4 regions of the Streptomyces sp. NPDC054783 genome follow, and region 1 is predicted to be linked to each of the others. Evidence: riboswitches for the same ligand, from Rfam matches in the RefSeq annotation. Region 1 holds a riboswitch; each other region holds the start of a gene.
The links. Region 1 has a riboswitch for cyclic di-AMP ahead of ACWGJ5_RS09520 (M23 family metallopeptidase). Riboswitches for the same ligand answer to the same signal wherever they lie in the genome.
Positions count from the first base shown of each region.

Region 2: another riboswitch for cyclic di-AMP. It lies ahead of ACWGJ5_RS18475 (NlpC/P60 family protein); the one in region 1 lies ahead of ACWGJ5_RS09520 (M23 family metallopeptidase).
Region 3: another riboswitch for cyclic di-AMP. It lies ahead of ACWGJ5_RS31595 (transglycosylase SLT domain-containing protein); the one in region 1 lies ahead of ACWGJ5_RS09520 (M23 family metallopeptidase).
Region 4: another riboswitch for cyclic di-AMP. It lies ahead of ACWGJ5_RS14130 (M23 family metallopeptidase); the one in region 1 lies ahead of ACWGJ5_RS09520 (M23 family metallopeptidase).

Region 1 covers NZ_JBSHAY010000003.1:557,410-562,220, reverse strand. The annotation lists gene ACWGJ5_RS09530 (PrsW family intramembrane metalloprotease) at 1-383, shown strand, start outside; gene ACWGJ5_RS09525 (aldo/keto reductase) at 473-1,417, opposite strand; gene ACWGJ5_RS09520 (M23 family metallopeptidase) at 1,488-2,513, opposite strand; cyclic di-AMP (ydaO/yuaA leader) riboswitch at 2,523-2,667, opposite strand; tRNA gene ACWGJ5_RS09515 (tRNA-Met) at 2,954-3,027, shown strand; gene ACWGJ5_RS09510 (dihydrofolate reductase family protein) at 3,107-4,240, opposite strand; gene ACWGJ5_RS09505 (MarR family winged helix-turn-helix transcriptional regulator) at 4,303-4,811, shown strand, end outside.
Region 2 covers NZ_JBSHAY010000009.1:164,266-169,076, reverse strand. The annotation lists gene pcrA (DNA helicase PcrA) at 1-2,387, opposite strand, end outside; cyclic di-AMP (ydaO/yuaA leader) riboswitch at 2,650-2,821, shown strand; gene ACWGJ5_RS18475 (NlpC/P60 family protein) at 2,829-4,037, shown strand; gene ACWGJ5_RS18470 (tellurite resistance/C4-dicarboxylate transporter family protein) at 4,726-4,811, shown strand, end outside.
Region 3 covers NZ_JBSHAY010000022.1:137,296-142,106, forward strand. The annotation lists gene ACWGJ5_RS31585 (FAD-dependent oxidoreductase) at 1-216, shown strand, start outside; gene ACWGJ5_RS31590 (HAD family hydrolase) at 344-1,156, shown strand; gene ACWGJ5_RS31595 (transglycosylase SLT domain-containing protein) at 1,337-1,828, opposite strand; cyclic di-AMP (ydaO/yuaA leader) riboswitch at 1,833-2,015, opposite strand; gene ACWGJ5_RS31600 (polyprenyl synthetase family protein) at 2,582-3,592, shown strand; gene ACWGJ5_RS31605 (LolA family protein) at 3,904-4,811, shown strand, end outside.
Region 4 covers NZ_JBSHAY010000006.1:211,273-216,083, forward strand. The annotation lists gene ACWGJ5_RS14115 (bifunctional acetate--CoA ligase family protein/GNAT family N-acetyltransferase) at 1-905, opposite strand, end outside; gene ACWGJ5_RS14120 (HPr family phosphocarrier protein) at 1,084-1,365, shown strand; gene ACWGJ5_RS14125 (GntR family transcriptional regulator) at 1,512-2,198, opposite strand; gene ACWGJ5_RS14130 (M23 family metallopeptidase) at 2,396-3,139, opposite strand; cyclic di-AMP (ydaO/yuaA leader) riboswitch at 3,152-3,314, opposite strand; gene ACWGJ5_RS14135 (M16 family metallopeptidase) at 3,551-4,811, opposite strand, start outside.

The sequences.
Region 1 (4,811 bases):
GGTGGCTGGGGCCGGCCGAGCCGTTCGCGCTCGGGTCGATGCGGGCCCGGCGGACGGCCCGTGACTACGCCCGGCACCACGGCGGCAAGCCGGTGGCACGGGAGGTGGCACGCTACGAGGCGTACGCCACCTCACTCGCGTTTCTGCGGCGCCGGGGGCGGCAGGGCAAGGCCGGGGCCGACTTCGTCGTACGGGAGCGGGAGTTGCTGGACGAGCTGTGGAAGCGGCGGAATGCGGCGCGGCCGGCGTTGGAGTACGCGATGCGGGTGGCTCCGCCGGTTCGGCAGATGTACGCGGCACCGGTGCCGATGCCTACGGCGTATCGGCCGGGGTACGGCTATCCGGCGGCGCCCTACTCTTCCTACAACCCGTATCAGTCGTAACCCATCGGGTTGCGGAGGATTCGGCACCGCCGGAATCCGCCGTCGTGGCTGAGCACCGTTGCGGCGGAAGCATCAGGCCGGCAGGAAGGTCAGGCAGACGCTGCCGTCAGACTCGCCAGCTCCTCCTCCGTCAGCTGCAGGTCCGCCACGTCCAGGAGGGCCGGGAGCTGGTCCGGCGTGCGGGCCGAGGCGATCGGGGCCGTGATCGTCGGCTGGGCCGCGAGCCAGGCGAGGGCGACCGTGGCGACGGGGGCGTCATGGGCGGCGGCGATCTCGTCCAGGGCCGCGAGGACCTTCTGGCCGCGCTCGGTCTCCGCGTGCTCCTGGGCCCGGCCCGCACGGGCGCTGTCGACCTTGGTGCCGGGGCGGTACTTGCCGGTCAGGAAGCCCGCGGCCAGGGAGAAGTACGGCACGGCGGACAGGCCCTCCTTGGCGGCCAGGTCCTGCAGCGGGCCCTCGTAGGTGTCGCGGGAGACGAGGTTGTAGTGGGGCTGGAGGGCCACATAGCGGGCCAGGCCCTCGCGGTCGGAGAAGTCGAGCGAGGCCTTCAGGCGCTCGGGGCTGATGTTGGAGGCGGCGACGTGGCGGACCTTGCCCGCCTTCACCAGCTCGTCCAGCGCGCCGATGATCTCCTCGACCGGGATCTCGGGCTTGTCGAAGTGGGTGTAGTAGAGGTCGATGTAGTCGGTGTCCAGGCGGCGCAGGGAGGCGTCGGCGGCGGCCTTGATGTTGACGGCGGACAGACCCTGGAACTCCGGGTGCTGGCTGACCTTGGTGGCGATGACGACGCGGTCGCGGTTGCCACGGGCCTTGACCCACTTGCCGATGATCGTCTCGGACTCGCCGCCCTTGTGGCCCTCGATCCACGCCGTGTAGGAGTCGGCGGTGTCGATGAAGTTGCCGCCGGCCGCCGTGTAGGCGTCGAGGACGGCGAAGGAGGTCTCCTCGTCGGCGGTCCAGCCGAAGACGTTGCCGCCGAGGCAGAGCGGGAAGACCTGGAGGTCGGATGAACCGAGTGTGCGCAGAGAGGTCATGCCCTATGTCAACGCCGACGGTGGATGATCGCATTCCACCGCCGGCGTCAAGAACGCCCGGAAGGACGCGTCAGGGGGTGAGGCCCTTCTCCCGCAGCCACGGCGCCGGGTCGATGGCGGTGGCCTGGCCGTTCGGGTGGACCTCCAGGTGCAGGTGCGGGCCGGTGACGTTGCCGGTGGCGCCGACACGGCCGATGACCTGGCCGGTGGAGACCTTCTGCCCGACGGAGACGTTGATCGAGGACTGGTGGCAGAACCACAGCTCGGTGCCGTCGTCCAGGGTGATGACGGTGCGGTAGCCGTAGGCGCCCGCCCAGCCGGCCTGGGTGACCGTGCCGCCGTGGACGGCCTTGATGAGGGTGCCGGTGGGGGCGGCGAAGTCGAGGCCGGTGTGGTAGCCGGAGGACCACATCGCGCCGGGCTGCCCGAAGGTACCGGTGATCGTGTACGAGACGACCGGCAGCGTGTACTCCTTGGCCAGCTCGGCCAGCCGCTTGGCCTCGGCGGCCTTCTTGGCGTCGGCCTCCGCCTTCTCCTTGGCGGCGGCGGCCTTGGCCGCGGCGGCCTGCTCCGCCGTGGCGGCCGCGGCGGCGGTCTGCTTGTCGGCCGCGGCGATCGCGGCGGCGGTGGCCTTGCTGTCGGCCTTGCTCTGCTGCTGCTCGGCCTGGGCCATGATCCGGTTGCGCAGGGCCTCGCCGGCATTGCCGCTGCCGGCGCTGTCGGTGGTCACGCCGACCTTGCTGAGGCCGGTCGCAGTGGCCTGGGGCGCATCGGAGGAGTCGCCGAAGATGTGCTCGACGGAGTCCAGGTCCGGCAGGGATATGGAGACCGGCGGCTTGCCGGTGTTGGCGCTGGCGATGCCGCCCGCGCCGACCGCGGCCATCACGCCGACGCCGAGGACGGTGGAGCTGCGCGCGAAGCCGCCGCGTTGCTTGGCGACGCGGTGCCGGCCACGGACCGGGGTGACGGAGTCCTCGGTGGGGTTCCACTCCTCCCAGGGCCCCTCCTCGGCGCGGTAGGCGCCGTAGCCGAAGGTCTCCGGCTGGGCTTGCGCGGGCACGTACGGGGCTTCTGGGGCGGGCCGGTTGGACGCCACTCGGGCGTACTCCTTTCCTTCCTCCGCCTACCGGGTTAGCTGACGGGTTCGGAGCAGGAAGGTCTCCTACGCGCGTATACCAGCCGGTATCCGCGTGATTCACCCCAAGATGGTGGTTCCCCGGCTCCCTTGCGGGATTAGGCGCGTGCGCACGGAGCCGCCTCTTGTGACGGCTGGGACGACCGCGCTGCGTTATCGAACGTTAATAGACCTGAGAGTCACTTTCCAAGCCGTTCGGCTTGATCATTAACCTTTTCCGAGCGGAACTTACCGGCCGGGAGTGCAGCAAATCCGGGCGAGTTGACCGCCACTCAGGAGCCTGGGCGTTTTTGATGGTGACTCAGGTGTTATTCGGAGGGCGGTCGTCCGGTCACCCTGGGTGAAAACGATCAGGTGGCGCCGGACGACCCACCGAGTGGTGTACAGTAGAGACACAACGACGCGGGGTGGAGCAGCTCGGTAGCTCGCTGGGCTCATAACCCAGAGGTCGCAGGTTCAAATCCTGTCCCCGCTACTCAAAACTCAGGGCCGGAATCCATTGGATTCCGGCCCTGAGTGCTTTCAGCCCCCGCACGGGGCGGGCCGGGGCCGGCTCACCCCAGCAGATGTCCGTTCGGCGCCTTGGCGCGTCCCTCCAGCTCGGGCAGGACGACCACCTCCGCGCCGGCCTTCGCCAGGACTCCGCTCCCGTCGGCCGCATCCACGAACGTGTCGGGCTCCCGCCAGGCCGTGACCACCCTCCGCACCCCCGCCCGAAGGATCAGCTCGGCACAGGGCGCGGGCCTCGAGGCCCGCCGGGCGCAGGGCTCCAGGCTGCTGTACACCGTGGCGCCGGCCAACCGCTCATCCGCCGGGTCGACCTTCGCGAGGGCGGCCTCCTCCGCATGGACCACGGGGTCGTCCCCCTCGCGCGAGTGACCTCGCGCGAGCTCCGTGCCGTCGGCCGCGACCACCACCGCCCCCACACTGAACGCGGTCCGCGAGGGCGGACACAGCGCGGCCAGTTCGCAGGCGGTGCGCAGCCAGTGACGGTCGGCGGCGGTGGCGACCGCACCCGCGCCGGGGGCCGTGGGCTCGTAGCGCATGAGGACCACGTCCTCGATCCGGCGGGTCTCGGTCAGGCGCAGCCGGCCGGCCTGGTAGCCGCCGGGGCCGAACAGGCGGGGCGCTGCCGGGTCACCGACGAACAGCGGCGCGAGGACCAGCTGGAGCTCGTCGGCGAGGCCCAGCTGCAGCAGCTGGGTGTGGACCGTGCCGCCGCCCTCGACCATCAGCCGCCGGACCCCGCGCACGTCGTGCAGGTGGGACAGCAGGGACCGCCAGTCGAGGCCGGGGCCCAGCGCGACGACGTCGGCGGTGTCACCGACGCGGCGCGCGGCCCGCTCGGCGCCCTCGTCGGTCGTGCAGACGAGCTTGTCGCCGCCGGTGTGCCAGAAGTTGGCGTCGGGATCGAGGTCGCCGGTGGCGGTGACGGTCACCTTCAGCGGGTACTCCGGTCGACCCTCGCGCACCCGTGCCGCGCGGCGCTCGGCGGAGTTGACCAGAAGCCGCGGGTTGTCGGCGCGGATCGTGCCGGCGCCGATCAGGATGGCGTCGACGGAGGCCCGTACCGCGTCGACCCGGTCGAAGTCGGCCGGGCTGGACAGCAGGAGCCGGTCGGGGCCGGTGTCGTCCAGGTAGCCGTCGAGGGAGACGGCGGCGGACAGCAGCACGTACGGGTACGACATCGGCGCGGTCTCCCTGCGAGGCGAGTCTTGGTTCAAGTTTGAAACAAACTTACACTGGCGGCATGACGACCCGCTGGCTCAGCCCCGAGGAGCAGCGCGCCTGGCGCGCGTACATGGCCGCGACGCACCTCCTGGAGGACGCGATCGACCGACAGCTCCAGCAGGACGCCGGCATGCCACACCTGTTCTACTCCGTGCTGGCCAACCTGTCCGAGGCGCCCGAGCGGCGGCTGCGGATGACGGACCTCGCCGAGTCGTTGAAGATCACGCGCAGCAGGCTGACGTACGCGGTGACCCGGCTCGAGCGGAACGGGCTGGTACGGCGGGAGGACTGCCGCTGGGACAAGCGCAGCAGCATCGCCGTACTGACGGACGAGGGGATGGCCGCACTGGAGCGTACGGCGCCCGGGCACGTGGAGACCGTGCGCGCCACCCTGTTCGACCGGCTCACACCGGAGCAGGTGCGGCAGCTGGAGGAGATCTGCACGGGGATCGCGCGCGGGTTGCAGGGCGGCGATGCCGAATCCGGGGCGGAGGACGTGCCCTGGCGGCGCCGTTCGTCCTGTTCGTG
Region 2 (4,811 bases), on a different contig from region 1:
TGGGTGACCCGGTCCCCGACGGTCAGCGCGACCACCGGCTTCTCCGTGGTGCGCCGCGTGGCGAACCCGGACGCGCCCGACGCCGACGACCGCGAGCGGGTCGAGGACAGCGAGGCCGCGATCCCCGAGGCAGGCCCGGAGGACACCGGCGCCGTCGCTCCCGTCCGCTTCCAGTCCACATGGGTGCCCGGGATCTCCTCCAGGAAGCGGGAGGGCGGGTTGTACGACGGCTGGCCCCAGGCGCTGCGCATCGTCGACCGCGTGAGGTAGAGCCGCTCCCGCGCGCGTGTGATGCCCACGTACGCCAGGCGCCGCTCCTCCTCCAGTTCCTTGGTCTGGCCGAGGGCGCGCATGTGCGGGAAGACGCCGTCCTCCATGCCGGTCAGGAAGACGACCGGGAACTCCAGGCCCTTGGCGGTGTGCAGGGTCATCAGGGTGATGACGCCGGAGCCTTCCTCGTCCTCGTCGGGGATCTGGTCGGAGTCGGCGACCAGCGCCACCTGCTCCAGGAAGTCGGCCAGCGTGGCGCCCGGGGCGGCGGCCCCCGATGTCACTGCGCCTTCGCCGCGCTCCTGCTCGAACTCCAGGGCCACGGCCGCGAGTTCCTGGAGGTTCTCGATACGGGTCTCGTCCTGCGGGTCGGTGGAGGCCTGCAACTCGGCCAGGTAGCCGGTGCGTTCGAGCACCGCCTCGAGGACGGTCGCGGCGCCCGCGCCGGACTCGACGATCGTACGCAGGTCCTCCATCAGCGTGTTGAACCGCTTGACGGCGTTGGTGGAGCGCGCGGCCATGCCGTACGCCTCGTCCACGCGCTTGAGCGCCTGCGGGAAGCTGATCCTCTCCCGCTGGGCGAGGGCGTCGATCATCGCCTCGGCGCGCTCGCCGATACCCCGCTTGGGCACGTTGAGGATGCGGCGCAGCGGCACCGAGTCCTCGGGGTTGGCGAGGACGCGCAGGTAGGCCAGGACGTCCCGGACCTCCTTGCGCTCGTAGAAGCGGACACCGCCGACGACCTTGTAGGGCAGGCCGACCCGGATGAAGACCTCTTCGAAGACACGGGACTGGGCGTTGGTGCGGTAGAAGACTGCGACATCGCCGGCCTTGGCATCGCCCGCGTCCACCAGGCGGTCTATCTCGTCGGAGACGAACTGGGCCTCGTCGTGCTCGGTGTCGGCGACGTAACCGGTGATCCGCGCGCCGGCGCCCGCGTTGGTCCACAGGTTCTTCGGGCGGCGGGACTCGTTGCGCTCGATGACCGCGTTGGCGGCGGACAGGATGGTCTGCGTGGAGCGGTAGTTCTGCTCCAGCAGGATCGTCGTCGCGTTCGGGTAGTCCTCCTCGAACTGCAGGATGTTGCGGATCGTCGCGCCCCGGAAGGCGTAGATCGACTGGTCCGCGTCACCGACGACACACAGTTCGGCGGGCGGGAGGTCGTACTCGCCGGGCGGGGTGCCGCCCTCCTCGGCGGACCGCTCCCCCGTGCCGACAAGTTCCCGTACCAGCGCGTACTGGGCGTGGTTGGTGTCCTGGTACTCGTCGACCAGGACGTGCCGGAAGCGGCGGCGGTAGTGCTCGGCGACGTCCGGGAAGGCACGCAGCAGGTTGACCGTCGTCATGATCAGGTCGTCGAAGTCGAGCGCGTTGGCCTCACGCAGGCGCGACTGGTAGAGCGCGTAGGCCTGGGCGAGGGTCTTCTCGAAGCCGTCGGTGGCCTGGGCGGCGAAGTCCTCCTCGTCGATCAGCTCGTTCTTCAGGTTGCTGATCTTGGCGCTGAACGACTTCGGCGGGAAGCGCTTGGGGTCGAGGTCCAGGTCGCGGCAGACCAGGGCCATGAGGCGTTTGCTGTCGGCGGCGTCGTAGATCGAGAACGACGACGTGAAGCCGAGCCTCTTCGACTCGCGGCGCAGGATGCGCACGCACGCGCTGTGGAAGGTCATGACCCACATCGCGTTCGCGCGCGGGCCGACGAGATGCTCGACGCGCTCCTTCATCTCGCCCGCGGCCTTGTTGGTGAAGGTGATCGCGAGGATCTGGCCCGGGTGCACATGCCGCTCGGCGAGCAGATGGGCGATGCGGTGGGTGAGCACACGGGTCTTGCCCGAACCGGCGCCGGCCACGATGAGCAGCGGGGAGCCGGCGTGCACCACCGCGGCGCGCTGGTTGTCGTTCAGCCCCTCCAGCAGCGCCGCCGGGTCGATCGCGGGGCGCGGGGCGCCGTCGCGGTAGTACGCCTCCCGGTCCGGCGGCACGTCGAACTTCCCGCCGAACAGATCGTCCGGAAGCGGCTCCGGAGCGTGATCGTCGTCGGGCGGCGGCGGGGGCTCCTCCTCGTGCCCGCGAGGGGCCTGGAGATCCGCCAGGAAGCTGTCGTCAAAGAGGCTGCTCATCGCTCTCCGAGTCTAGGGCGCCCCACCGACAACCGGTCGCCGTCCCCGGAACATGGCCGGTTCCGGAAGAGAGTTGATCTGGACCGCAAAATGAGCCTCCGCCTGCTCACACAACGGAACCGCCCGATGACACAGGAGCGAAACCTGCCCCAGGTCACGAAAATGTATCGGACATATCACGCACCAACCTTCACAGGAGTCACACGAGTTGGCTAGCGTGCGTGCGGGCCGTACGACCCCTACCGGCGAACCTCGCCGGGCCGCGCGGCCTCCGCCGAGTCCGGCGCGCCCCTCAGGGCGTCCGGAGCCGGGGACCCACCGACCTTTGGGGTGAATCGGCCGGCTCCCACCCGGGACGCCGCCGTAGGGCAACCCTTCCGAACCACCGCCCGAACCCGACAGCTAACCCGGTAGGCGGCCCATTGGAAGGAGTCGCCTCCCTTGGCGTCGCACCGCAAGACGCGCCCCGGCGGATCCATCGGATCGGGCCTTCGCACCCCCGCCCTCGCCACCGCCGCCCTCACCTCCATGGCCGTGCTCTCCCAGACCGCAGAGGCCGCCCCGAATACCGATCGCGCCAAGCCGAGCCTGGAGGAGGTCGAGAAGAAGGTCGACGACCTCTACCGCCAGGCGGAGTCGGCGACCGAGAAGTACGACGCGGCCAAGGAGCGGTCCGGCAGACAGCGGGGCCGCGTCGACGCCCTGCGCGACGACGTCGCCCGGCGCACCGCAGGTCTCAACAAGGCCCGCGAGGAGCTGGGCTCCTTCGCCGCGGCCCAGTACCGCACCGGTACCGCCGCTCCCGACACGGCCACCTTCCTGCTGGCCAACGACCCGCAGGACTACTTCGACCAGACCCAGCTGATGAACCGGCTGACCTCGCGGGAGAAGCACGCGGTCGACGACTACATCGGCGAGCAGGCCGCGACCATGAAGAAGCGGCGGGAGGCCGCGGAGAGCCTGCAGACGCTGACCGACTCACAGCACGACCTGCAGACCGCCAAGACCACCGTCCAGAAGAAACTGGCCTCGGCGCGCGAACTGCTCTCGCAGCTGACGGCCCAGGAGAAGGCGCGGCTGGCCGCCATCGAGCGGCAGAAGCAGCAGGAGGCGGCGCGCAAGGCGGCCGAGCTGGCGAAGCAGCAGGCGGCTCAGCAACAGGCCGCCTCATCGTCTTCATCGTCGTCCTCCTCGTCGTCATCGCCCACGGGGTCCGGCTCCGGATCCGGTTCGACGGGCTCCGGTTCGACGGGCTCCGGCTCGACCGGGTCCACGACGACCAGCTCGTACGACACGAAGGCCGAGAAGGCGCTCGCCTTCGCCCGCGCGCAGATCGGCAAGCCTTATGTGTGGGGCGCGACCGGGCCGGACTCCTACGACTGCTCGGGCCTCACCCAGGCCGCGTGGAGGGCCGCCGGCGTCACCCTTCCGCGCACCACCTACGACCAGGTCAATGTGGGCACCACGGTCTCGCTCGCCGACGCGCGGCCGGGCGACCTGATCTTCTTCTACGACGACATCAGCCACGTCGGCGTCTACATAGGCAACGGCATGATGATCCATGCCCCGAAGCCGGGCGCGTACGTCCGTGAGGAGTCGATCTATTACGGCGGTGAGTCGATCATCCACAGCGTGGTCCGACCGGGCTGACACCACCCCGGGGGCGCGGGCGCGCCCCCTGTCCTTCCCGCTCCACGCGCGCGTGCCGCCGAATTGCCCGTGCACGCGCGCGTGCGGGGTCGCGGGCTCCGAGCCCGGGTCGCCGAATCACATCCCCACGCGCGGCCTGCGGCGCCCTGAGCCTGCCCGCACGGACCACTGACTCACAGGCCCACGCACGGAATACCAGCGCCCTCGGCCTCCCCACACCGCACGACCACGCACAGGCCCACCCACGGCACACCAGCGCCCTCGGCCTCCCCACACCGCACGACCACGCACAGGCCCACCCACGGCACACCAGCGCCCTCGGCCTCCCCACACGAGCCGCTGATTCCCACACCCACGCACGCGTCGGGCTTTCCTGCGCCGACGCCCGCATGCGGCCTTCTCTTCCTCCGGACACGCGCGCCCTCTTCTGCCATCCAGACCGCTTGGCCTCCCCTGCCACGTCCACACGGTCTCTCCCCCCGTCCCCACGACCGCGCACGGCCTCCCCTGCCCCCCAACGCACACGTCCGGCCTACCCCAACGCACACGTCCGGCCTACCCCAACGCACACGTCCGGCCTGCCCCCACGCACGCGTCCGGCCTGCCTCCACGCGCGTACCGGCGTTTTTGTTCTCCACGCGCGCGTGCCCACCGGGCAGGGACGCCGCGGCTCCCTAGCATCGGGCGCATGCCCGGCATCTCAGGTCTGCGCGCGTGGTGGGCGGAACGGTCCCCCGCGGCCGGGGCCGCCGTGATGGCGACCGGCGTGGTGTC
Region 3 (4,811 bases), on a different contig from region 1:
GCGGCCATGGATTTCCTCGGCCACGAGCTGCGCACCCGGCTCGCGGTGAGCCGCGGCACGCCGAAGCTCGGCCCGGGCTTCGTCTCGTCCGTTCCCGGCCTGTACTTCACCGGTCTGCCGGCGGCGTCGTCGTACGGCCCGGTGATGCGCTTCGTCTGCGGCACGGAGTTCGCCTCACCGCGGCTGACGAAACACCTGGCGTCGGCCCATGGCTGAAGCCGCCGACTGGGCCGATCCGCCTCATCAACGAGGAGCCGGGAGGCACTACTTGGGGTGGACTGGTACGTAAGTGCGCAGGGCGACAAGGTGAGTCGGCGGGGCCCGGTATCCGTATTCTCTGATCATGGCAGCCACCCCCGTGTACGCACTGATCGCCACCGACCTGGACGGAACGCTGCTGCGCGGCGACGACACGGTCTCCGACCGGTCGCTCGCCGCGCTCGCGCGGGTGGCGCGGGCCGGTGCCCGGCACCTGGTGGTGACGGGCCGCCCGGCCCCGCGGGTACGGCCGCTACTGGCAAACCTCGGCTGCACAGGACTCGCGGTGTGCGGGCAGGGCGCACAGGTCTACGACGCCGGGACCGGCCGCCTGCTGTGGTCGGTCCGGCTGGACCGGGAGCTGGCCGAGACCGCGCTCGGCAAGATCGAGGCCGAGGTGGGGCAGGTGTACGCGGCCGTCGACCAGGACGGGGTCGACGGGCTCACGCTCATCGAGCCCGGGTACCGGATGCCGCACCCGACCCTGCCCGCGGTCCGGGTCGGCCGGCGCGACGACCTGTGGTGCGCGCCGATCAGCAAGGTGCTGCTTCGCCACGCCAGCCTGTCCGACGACGAGTTGGCAGCCACCGCGCGCGCGGTGGTGGGCTCGCTGGCCACGGTCACCATGTCCGGGCCGGGGACCGTGGAGCTCCAGCCGTCCGGGGTGACCAAGGCGACCGGTCTCGCGCTGGCCGCCGAGCGGCTCGGGATCGCGGCGGAGGAGGCGCTGGCGTTCGGCGACATGCCCAACGACATCCCGATGTTCGACTGGGCCGGACACGGGGCCGCCATGGCCAACGCGCATCCCGAACTCAAGACGGCGGCCGATGAGATCACCCTGTCGAACGAGGACGACGGTGTCGCCGTCGTCCTCGAAAGACTGTTCCCGACCGACTGACCGGAACATCAGTACAGGACCGTCCCCGGTACCGGCCCTCCTTGTACACGACCGTCCCCGGGCGGGGTCCTCCCAGGCGTACGGCCGTCCCCGGAATGAGCGACGGCCGCCCGGCGGGTGCCCCTCCGTCAGGTGTGGGCACGCGCCGGACGGCCGATGCCGTGCCGGTCAGCGGGACTGTCAGTACGCGCTGAACACGTTGTCGATCGACCCGTACCGGGCGGCGGCGTAGTTGCAGGCCGCGGTGATGTTGGCGACCGGGTCGTAGGGGTCGAAGGAGGTGCCGGCCACGTGGTACGTGTTGAAGGTCGGGTCGATCACCTGGAGCAGGCCCTTGGAGGGGATGCCCGCGGCGGCGTTGGAGTCCCAGAGGTTGATGGCCTTGGGGTTGCCGGAGGACTCCCGCATGATGTTGCGGTAAATGCCGTTGTAGGTGCCCGGGATGCCCTTCTGGGCCATGATCGCAAGGGACTCGCGGATCCAGCCGTCGAGGTTGTTCGGGTACCCGGCGAGGGTGGTGGAGGCCGCCTTGGTGGTCGTGCCGGTGGCCGCGGAGGCGCTGGTGGCGCCGACGAGCGACACGGCGAGGACGGCGGCACCGGTGCCGGCGACGGCGAGGGCGCGGGCGAGGCGGGTGGTGCGGGTGCGGCGGTGCTGAGCGGCAGTGGGCATGGGGAAGTCCTCTCCGGCGCCTGCGAGGTGAGCTGTCGGGTTCGGGCGGGGAGGTGCCCGGCCGTGCCTTCGTGAGAAGGCATGGCTTCACCCCTAGCCGTCGCGGCGCGGCGTGTGCCGTCCGGTCCGGCGGACTTACCTGGGTCCCCCGCTCCTGCCGTACGAATGAGTTCGTCGATGGGTTACGCGGGCGGCGGCAGGATTCGGCGTCCGCCCGACGGCCCGGAACGTATGCGAGAGCACATGTCGGGAACAAGTGCCTGAGTCACACAACGCCCTATTTGACCTTGGTGTGTGCCGTTTGGGATACTTGATCCTTTGCGTTTGCCAACCCTCAACTCGCGGACGGGGCAAGGTGGGAGGTGGTCTGGCGGTTCCGTGGCGCCGGAGGTCGTGCGTGACCCAACTCACGAAATAACAAAGTATTCCAAATCCGACATGGGGGATTCGGTGTGCGTCGGGCGGGTGGCAGTGGAACCCGTGACGCGGCGCCTGTCGTTGTCCGGGGCGTAGGCATTACTCCGCTCGCCCCGTCGGCTCGCGACAAACCGCATGGATTCCTGTTAAGTCGAAAATGTCCGCTCTTATCACTTGATCAAAAACATACCGGTCGTGATCCGATACCGCCCAGGCTGGACCGGTGGGCGCTATCGGTGATCGAAACGGGACCGGATACGCTGACTTGAGTGATGGCAACGACCTATCGACAAACCGTGTAATCGCCAGCAGACACCAGCAGACAGGAGACCCCTCGTGACCGTCGTCGGGCCGTTCGGGCTGAGCGTGCGGGACCAGGCTCTGGAAGCCGATGTCCAGGCCGGATTGGCGGCTGTCGAGGAAGGCTTGCTCGAGGCCACCAAGAGCGAGGTCCCGTTCATCACGGAGGCCGCGCAGCACCTCGTACGGGCCGGCGGGAAGCGGTTCCGGCCGCTGCTCGTGATGCTCGCGGCCCAGTTCGGTGACCCCTACGCGCCGGGCATCGTGCCCTCGGCAGTGGTCGTGGAGCTGACCCACCTGGCCACGCTGTACCACGACGACGTCATGGACGAGGCGGCCGTGCGGCGCGGCGTGGACAGCGCCAACACCCGATGGGGCAACTCCGTCGCGGTCCTCACCGGCGACTTCCTCTTCGCCCGCGCCTCCCAGATCCTCGCCGACCTCGGCCCCGAGGCGGTCCGGGTGCAGGCCCTCGCCTTCGAGCGGCTGGTCACCGGCCAGATCCTCGAGACCGCCGGCCCCTCCGACGGCCGCGACCCGGTCGAGCACTACCTGGACGTGCTCGGCGGCAAGACGGGCTCGCTGGTGGCGGTCTCCTGCCGGTTCGGCGCGATGATGTCCGGTGCCGACGAGACGGTCGTGGACGTGCTCACCCAGTACGGCGAGCGGCTCGGGGTGGCCTTCCAGCTCGCCGACGACGTCCTGGACATCGCCTCCGACTCCCGCGAGTCCGGCAAGACCCCGGGCACCGACCTGCGCGAGGGCATCCCGACCCTGCCCGTGCTCCGGCTGCGCGAGCGCGCCGCCCGCCTCGGACTGCCCGAGGACATCGCGCTGTGCGAGCTGCTCGACTCCGACCTCAGTGACGACGCCCGGCACGCCGAGGCGCTGGCCGCGCTGCGCGCCCACCCCGCGTTGGAGCAGGCCCGCCGGGACACCGTCCGGTACGCGGAGGAGGCCCGCGCCGCGCTGGTGCCGCTGCGGGAGTGCGACGCCAAGGCCGCGCTGATGGAACTGTGCGACGCGGTGGTGCACCGCGCCGGCTGACCCGGCCACGAGGCCCCGCCTCCGGCTGTGCGGCTCACCGGGTTTCGGCTGTACGCCACGGCACGCCTTCGGCGACCTCGTATGGGGCCCTCCGTTCCGGTGAGACCCCTACGGGTTGGTGGAGTCGCGGCCCCTGCGTGTCATACCGCAGGCGTACGCGGAGTTGGCTCCGAGGTCTGACGCTTCCTCATGGCTGATTTGGTGAGATGGAAGCCACGGAAATCACCACTCCTCACCGATTCGGGTGAGAATGGCGGCTCTGGTGGACCAGCGTGAGAACAGCCGCCGCCGACGACGGAGGTAAGGCACACATGGCACCGTACGAATCCGACGACGCAGTGGATGCCGCGCGAGTGGACGCCGCGCGGGACGAGGAGCGGCCCGCCGCACGGCGCAAGGCTGCCCGTTACGCGGTCCCGGTCGCGGTGGTGGGGGTCGCGGCGGCCACGATCGGTCTGGTCCCGGCGCTCGCCGCCTCCGGCGACCCCGACCTGCCCAGGATCACGGCGCAGCAGCTCATCGAGAAGATCGCCAAGTCGGACGTGCAGCACATGTCCGGCACCGTGCGGATCGACACCGACCTCGGCCTGCCCGACCTCGGCGGCCTGGCGAACAACCTGTCCTCCGCCGCCGGCAAGGGCTCCGGCGACGGCTCCTCCGCGGACCCGCAGTCCCAGCTCACCTCGCTGGTCTCCGGCACGCACACGCTGCGCGTCGCCGCCGACGGCCCCGAGAAGCAGAAGCTGTCGCTGCTGGAGAGCGGCTCCGAGTACAGCCTCATCCACAACGGCGAGAACGTGTGGGGCTACGACAGCAAGACCAACGACGTGTACCACGGCACCTCGGCCGACTCCGGCAAGGAGCACAGGGCCGAGCCCCCGGCCACGCCGAAGGACTTCGCCGACCAGGCGCTGAAGTCGGTGGACGGCACCACGTCCGTCACCGTCGACGGCACCGAGCGGGTCGCCGGCCGCGACGCCTACAAGCTGCTGATCAAGCCCAGGCAGTCCGGCACCACGGTCGGCGCCGTCAGCATCGCCGTCGACGCGAAGACGGGTACGCCGCTGAAGTTCACCCTGACGCCGAAGAGCGGCGGCGCCGCCGTCCTCGACGTGGGCTTCACCCAGGTCTCCTTCGCCAAGCCGGCCGCCTCCACCTTCGACTTCACCCCGCCCAAGGGGGCGAAGGTGACGGAGGAGAAGAAGGACTCCGCGGCTCG
Region 4 (4,811 bases), on a different contig from region 1:
TGCACCCCGTGTTCACCGCACTCGGCGACCACGGCAGGCACGTACTCGGCCGGCACGGCGACCACGGCGAGGTCCACCGGGCCGCCGATGTCCCGCACGCGCCGGTGTGCCGGCACCCCGTCGACCTCCTGCAGGTCCTCGGGGAAGGCCTTGTTCACCGCGTGCAGTCGGCCGCCGTAGCCGGCGTCCCGGATGTTGCCGAGGACGCTGCGGCCGACGCCGCCGGGGGCGCGGCCGACGCCGACGACCGCGACCGAGCCGGGCATCAGCAGCCGCCGTACCGAGCGGGCCTCGGCGCGCTGTTCCCGCGCGCGCTGCACGGCGAGGGAGCGGTCGGTGGGTTCGAGGTCGAACTCCAGGCGGACGACGCCGTCCTCGAAGCTGCGCTGCTGGGTGTAGCCGGCGTCCGTGAACACCTTGATCATCTTGGTGTTGGCGGGCAGCACCTCGGCGGCGAAGCGGCGGATGCCGCGCTCGCGGGCGACCGCCGCGATGTGCTCCAGCAGGGCGGAGGCGACCCCGCGGCCCTGGTGGGCGTCCTGCACCAGGAAGGCCACCTCGGCCTCGTCGGCGGGTACGGACGCGGGCATGCCGTCCGGGCCGATGCGGTCATAGCGTACGGTGGCGATGAACTCGCCGCCGATGGTGGCCGCGAGTCCCACCCGGTCCACAAAGTCGTGGTGCGTGAAGCGGTGGACGTCCTTGGCGGAGAGCCTGGGGTACGGCGCGAAGAAGCGGTAGTACTTCGACTCGTCCGAGACCTGCTCGTAGAAGCTGACCAGGCGGTCGGCGTCATCAACGGTGATGGGCCTGATGCGCGCGGTACCCCCGTCGCGCAGCACCACGTCCGCCTCCCAGTGGGCGGGGTATTGGTGCCGGTCCTGCCGGTCCGCCGAGGTCTGCATGGGCCCCAGAGTACGGCTCGCGTCCGACAACGGCGCGGGGCAGTCTGTGGAGGACGGAAGCCGGAACCGAGGCCGCGGTTCCGACGCCACGCCGGAGCGGACGAAGGTCCGCTCCGGGCATGCTTCGCGATATGGGAAACTGGTCTAGACAACCCTGAAGACTGAAGGGCAGCAACACATGGCTGAGCGCCGCGTCAACGTCGGCTGGGCCGAGGGCCTCCACGCCCGCCCCGCCTCCATCTTCGTCCGAGCCGCCACGGCCGCAGGCGTCCCGGTGACGATCGCCAAGGCTGACGGCAACCCCGTCAACGCGGCCTCCATGCTGGCTGTCCTGGGCCTGGGCGCCCAGGGCGGCGAGGAGATCGTCCTCGCCTCCGACGCCGAGGGCGCCGACGCCGCCCTGGACCGTCTGGCCAAGCTGGTCTCCGAGGGCCTCGAGGAACTGCCCGAGACGGTCTGAACACCAGCGCATTGATACGGCGGAGCCGCGTCGCCCTTTTCGGGCGGCGCGGCTCCGCTGTTTCCGGGCTCATTGCGCGCACACCGGAATTGGGGCGCGGAAATAGTCCGCGGCCGAATACCTCTTCTTTGTATACGGCGCCCGTGTTAATGCCGAAGGCCCGACATGTTTACGGCGTGTTGCGAAGTCCTCACACGTTCGGGGCTTCCGGAAAAACGCAGCCGGTGCGCGGCCGTCGCGCGCTCGGTGTGCAGCGCCGTGACGGCCCGCGCGCGCTCGCCGTCGCCGCGCGCCACCGCGTCGACGATGGCGCCGTGCTCGGCCCAGTGATCCACCGGACTCGACGGCGCCTCCACCGCGTACATCCAGGCGATCTTGTGCCGCAGCTGGCCGAGCATCGTGGTCAGCGAGGAGCTGCCCGAGGCCTGGGCGAGCGTCTCGTGGAACCAGCCGCCCAGCGAGCGCAGATCGCCGCTGTTGCCACTGCGGGCCCGCTCCTGGCCCAGCCTGACGAGGCCGCGCAGCACCTTCAGATGGGCCTCGGTGCGCCGCTGGGCGGCCCGGGCCGCCCCGAGCGGCTCCAGCAGCAGGCGCATCTCCAGCAGGTCGGCGGCCTCCTGCTCGGTCGGCTCGGCCACGCACGCGCCCGCGTGCCGGCGGGTCACCACGAAGCCCTCGGCCTCCAGGGTGCGCAGGGCCTCGCGGACAGGGACGCGCGAGACGCCGTAGCGGCGGGCCAGGACTTCCTCGGTCAGCCGGCCGCCGCGCTCGTAGACACCCGCGACGATGTCGTCCCGGATGGCCGTGCACACAGAGTGCGCCGGAATACGCATGACCGACCTCCGCCTTAATCCCCGTGAAACGTCGACGATGGACGCGTGTTCCGTGACTCTATTCCAATGAGCCGGAATTTCCGACGGCGGTCCGGAATCCATGGATATTTTTTGGTCAGCGGGTCGGGAGGGGCCCGTGAAAAACGGCGAAAGCCCCGGCTCGTGAGCCGGGGCTTCGCGTGCCGCGCGACGGGGCGTCAGACGTTCACGCCGTGCTTGCGGAGGTAGGCGACGGGGTCGACGTCCGAGCCGTAGTCGGGGGTCGTACGGGCCTCGAAGTGCAGGTGCGGGCCGGTGGTGTTGCCGGTCGCGCCGGCCAGGCCGATCTGCTGCCCGGAGCTGACCTGCTGACCGACCGAGACGCCGATGGACGACAGGTGGCCGTACTGGGTGTACATGCCGTCGGCCATCCGGATCACGATCTGGTTGCCGTACGCGCCGCCCCAGCCGGTGGAGACGACCGTGCCGGAGCCGACCGCGTGGACGGGGGTGCCGCTGGCGGCGTGGAAGTCGATGCCCGTGTGGTGGCCGGAGGACCACAGGGAACTGCTGGCCTGGTAGCCGGTGGAGACGTAGGAGTCGGTTATCGGGGCGACGAAGGCGTTCAGGCGCTTGCGCTCGGCCTCCCGGGCGGCACGGGCCCTGGCCTCGCGCTCCTCCTTCGCCTTCCTGGCCGCGGCCTCCTCGGCCGCCTTCTGCTCCGCGGCCTGCTGCTGCGCGTCGGCCTGTGCGTCGATGTGCTCGGCGACGCCGTCGCTCACGGCGAGGACCGGCGTGAGCCCGGTCTGCTCCACCGTGTTCTCGGCGGCGAGTGCCGGAGAGGCGGCGAGGGTGCCGATGACACCGGTGGTGGTGAGGGCCGCGACGCCTGCCGCCTGAGCGGTGGTGCGCTTGACCCGGCCGGGCTTGCGGTGCTTCCCGGTGGCGCACATGAACGCCATGAAGTGGCTGGTCCTTTCCTTCCCTCTCGCCTACCGGGTTAGCTGACGGGTTCGGAGCAGGAAGGTCTCCTACGGACTCCCTCGCGCTCGCGCGGGCGCCCGATTCACCCCAGGGACTGCGTGGGTCCCCGGCTCCCCTGGCTCGCGCCGTACGGGGACTCGGCGATGGCTGTCCGGTGCCGCGGGTGCGGCGCACTGCCTACTGACGAACAGCCCGGACGACGCTACGAAAGCCTGCTTTCGAACCCCAAACCGATCCGGGCTTTTGTAGCGCATCCCACAGGGCAGACAGGCAACCTCCGCCTCAAATCGGGCATCTGGGGAAGGGAGTGGAACACCGGGGGCCCTGACGACGAGTTGGTCGTCAGGGCCCCACGCGCGTGTGCCGTCACTCAGCCGTCCATGCGGGCACTACTCGGCCGCCACCACGGTCACTTCACCGATGCCGAGCGCCTCCACCGGCGCCTTGATCTGAGCGGCGTCACCGACGAGGACGGTCACCAGGCGGTCCACCGGGAAGGCGTTCACGGCGGCCGCCGTGGCCTCCACCGTGCCCGTCGCCGCGAGCTGCTGATAGAGCGTCGCCTGGAAGTCGTCGGGCAGGTGCTGCTCGACCTGGTCGGCCAGCGTGCTCGCGACGGCGGCCGCGGTCTCGTACTTCAGCGGCGCCACCCCGACGAGGTTCTGCACGGCCACGTCCCGCTCGACGTCGGTCAGGCCGTCCGCGGCGAGGGTGCGCAGCACCTTCCACAGGTCCTCCAGCGCCGGGCCGGTGTTGGGGGTGTCCACGGAGCCGCTGATGGCGAGCATCGACGCGCCCGTACCGTCCGGCGCGGAACGAAGGACCTGGCCGAACGCGCGCACACCGTAGGTGTAGCCCTTCTCCTCGCGCAGGACGCGGTCCAGGCGGGAGGTGAGGGTGCCGCCGAGGCAGTAGGTGCCGAGCACCTGTGCGGGCCACACGCGGTCGTGCCGGTCGGGGCCGACGCGGCCGATGAGCAACTGCGTCTGGACGGCGCCGGGCCGGTCCACGATGACCACGCGTCCGGTGTCGTCCGCGGTCACCGACGGCACGGGCCGCGGCTCGCCCGGGGTGCCCGTCCAGGCGCCCAGGGTGTCGCCGAGCAGCGCGTCCAGGTCGACGCCGGTGAGGTCGCCGACGACGACCGCGGTGGCCGTGGCGGGGCGTACGTGCCGGCTGTAGAAGGCGCGTACGGCGGCGGCGTCGATCTTCTCGACCGTCTCCTCGGTGCCCTGGCGCGGGCGCGACATGCGCGAGGCCACCGGGAACAGCTCCTTGGAGAGCTCCTTCGCGGCCCGGCGCGAGGGGTTGGCCAGCTCGTGCGGGATCTCGTCCAGGCGGTTGCGGACCAGCCGCTCCACCTCGCTGTCGGCGAACGCGGGCGCGCGCAGCGCGTCGGCGAGCAGACCGAGCCCCTTGGCCAGGCGGGAGGCCGGCACCTCCAGGCTGATCCGGACGCCGGGGTGGTCGGCGTGCGAGTCCAGCGTGGCGCCCGCGCGCTCCAGTTCGGCGGCGAACTCCTCGGCGGAGTGCTTGTCGGTGCCCTCGGAGAAGGCCCGCGCCATGATCGTGGCGACGCCGTCCAGGCCGGCCGGCTCGGCGTCCAGGGGCGCGTCCAGCAGCACCTCGACGGCGACGACCTGCTGGCCG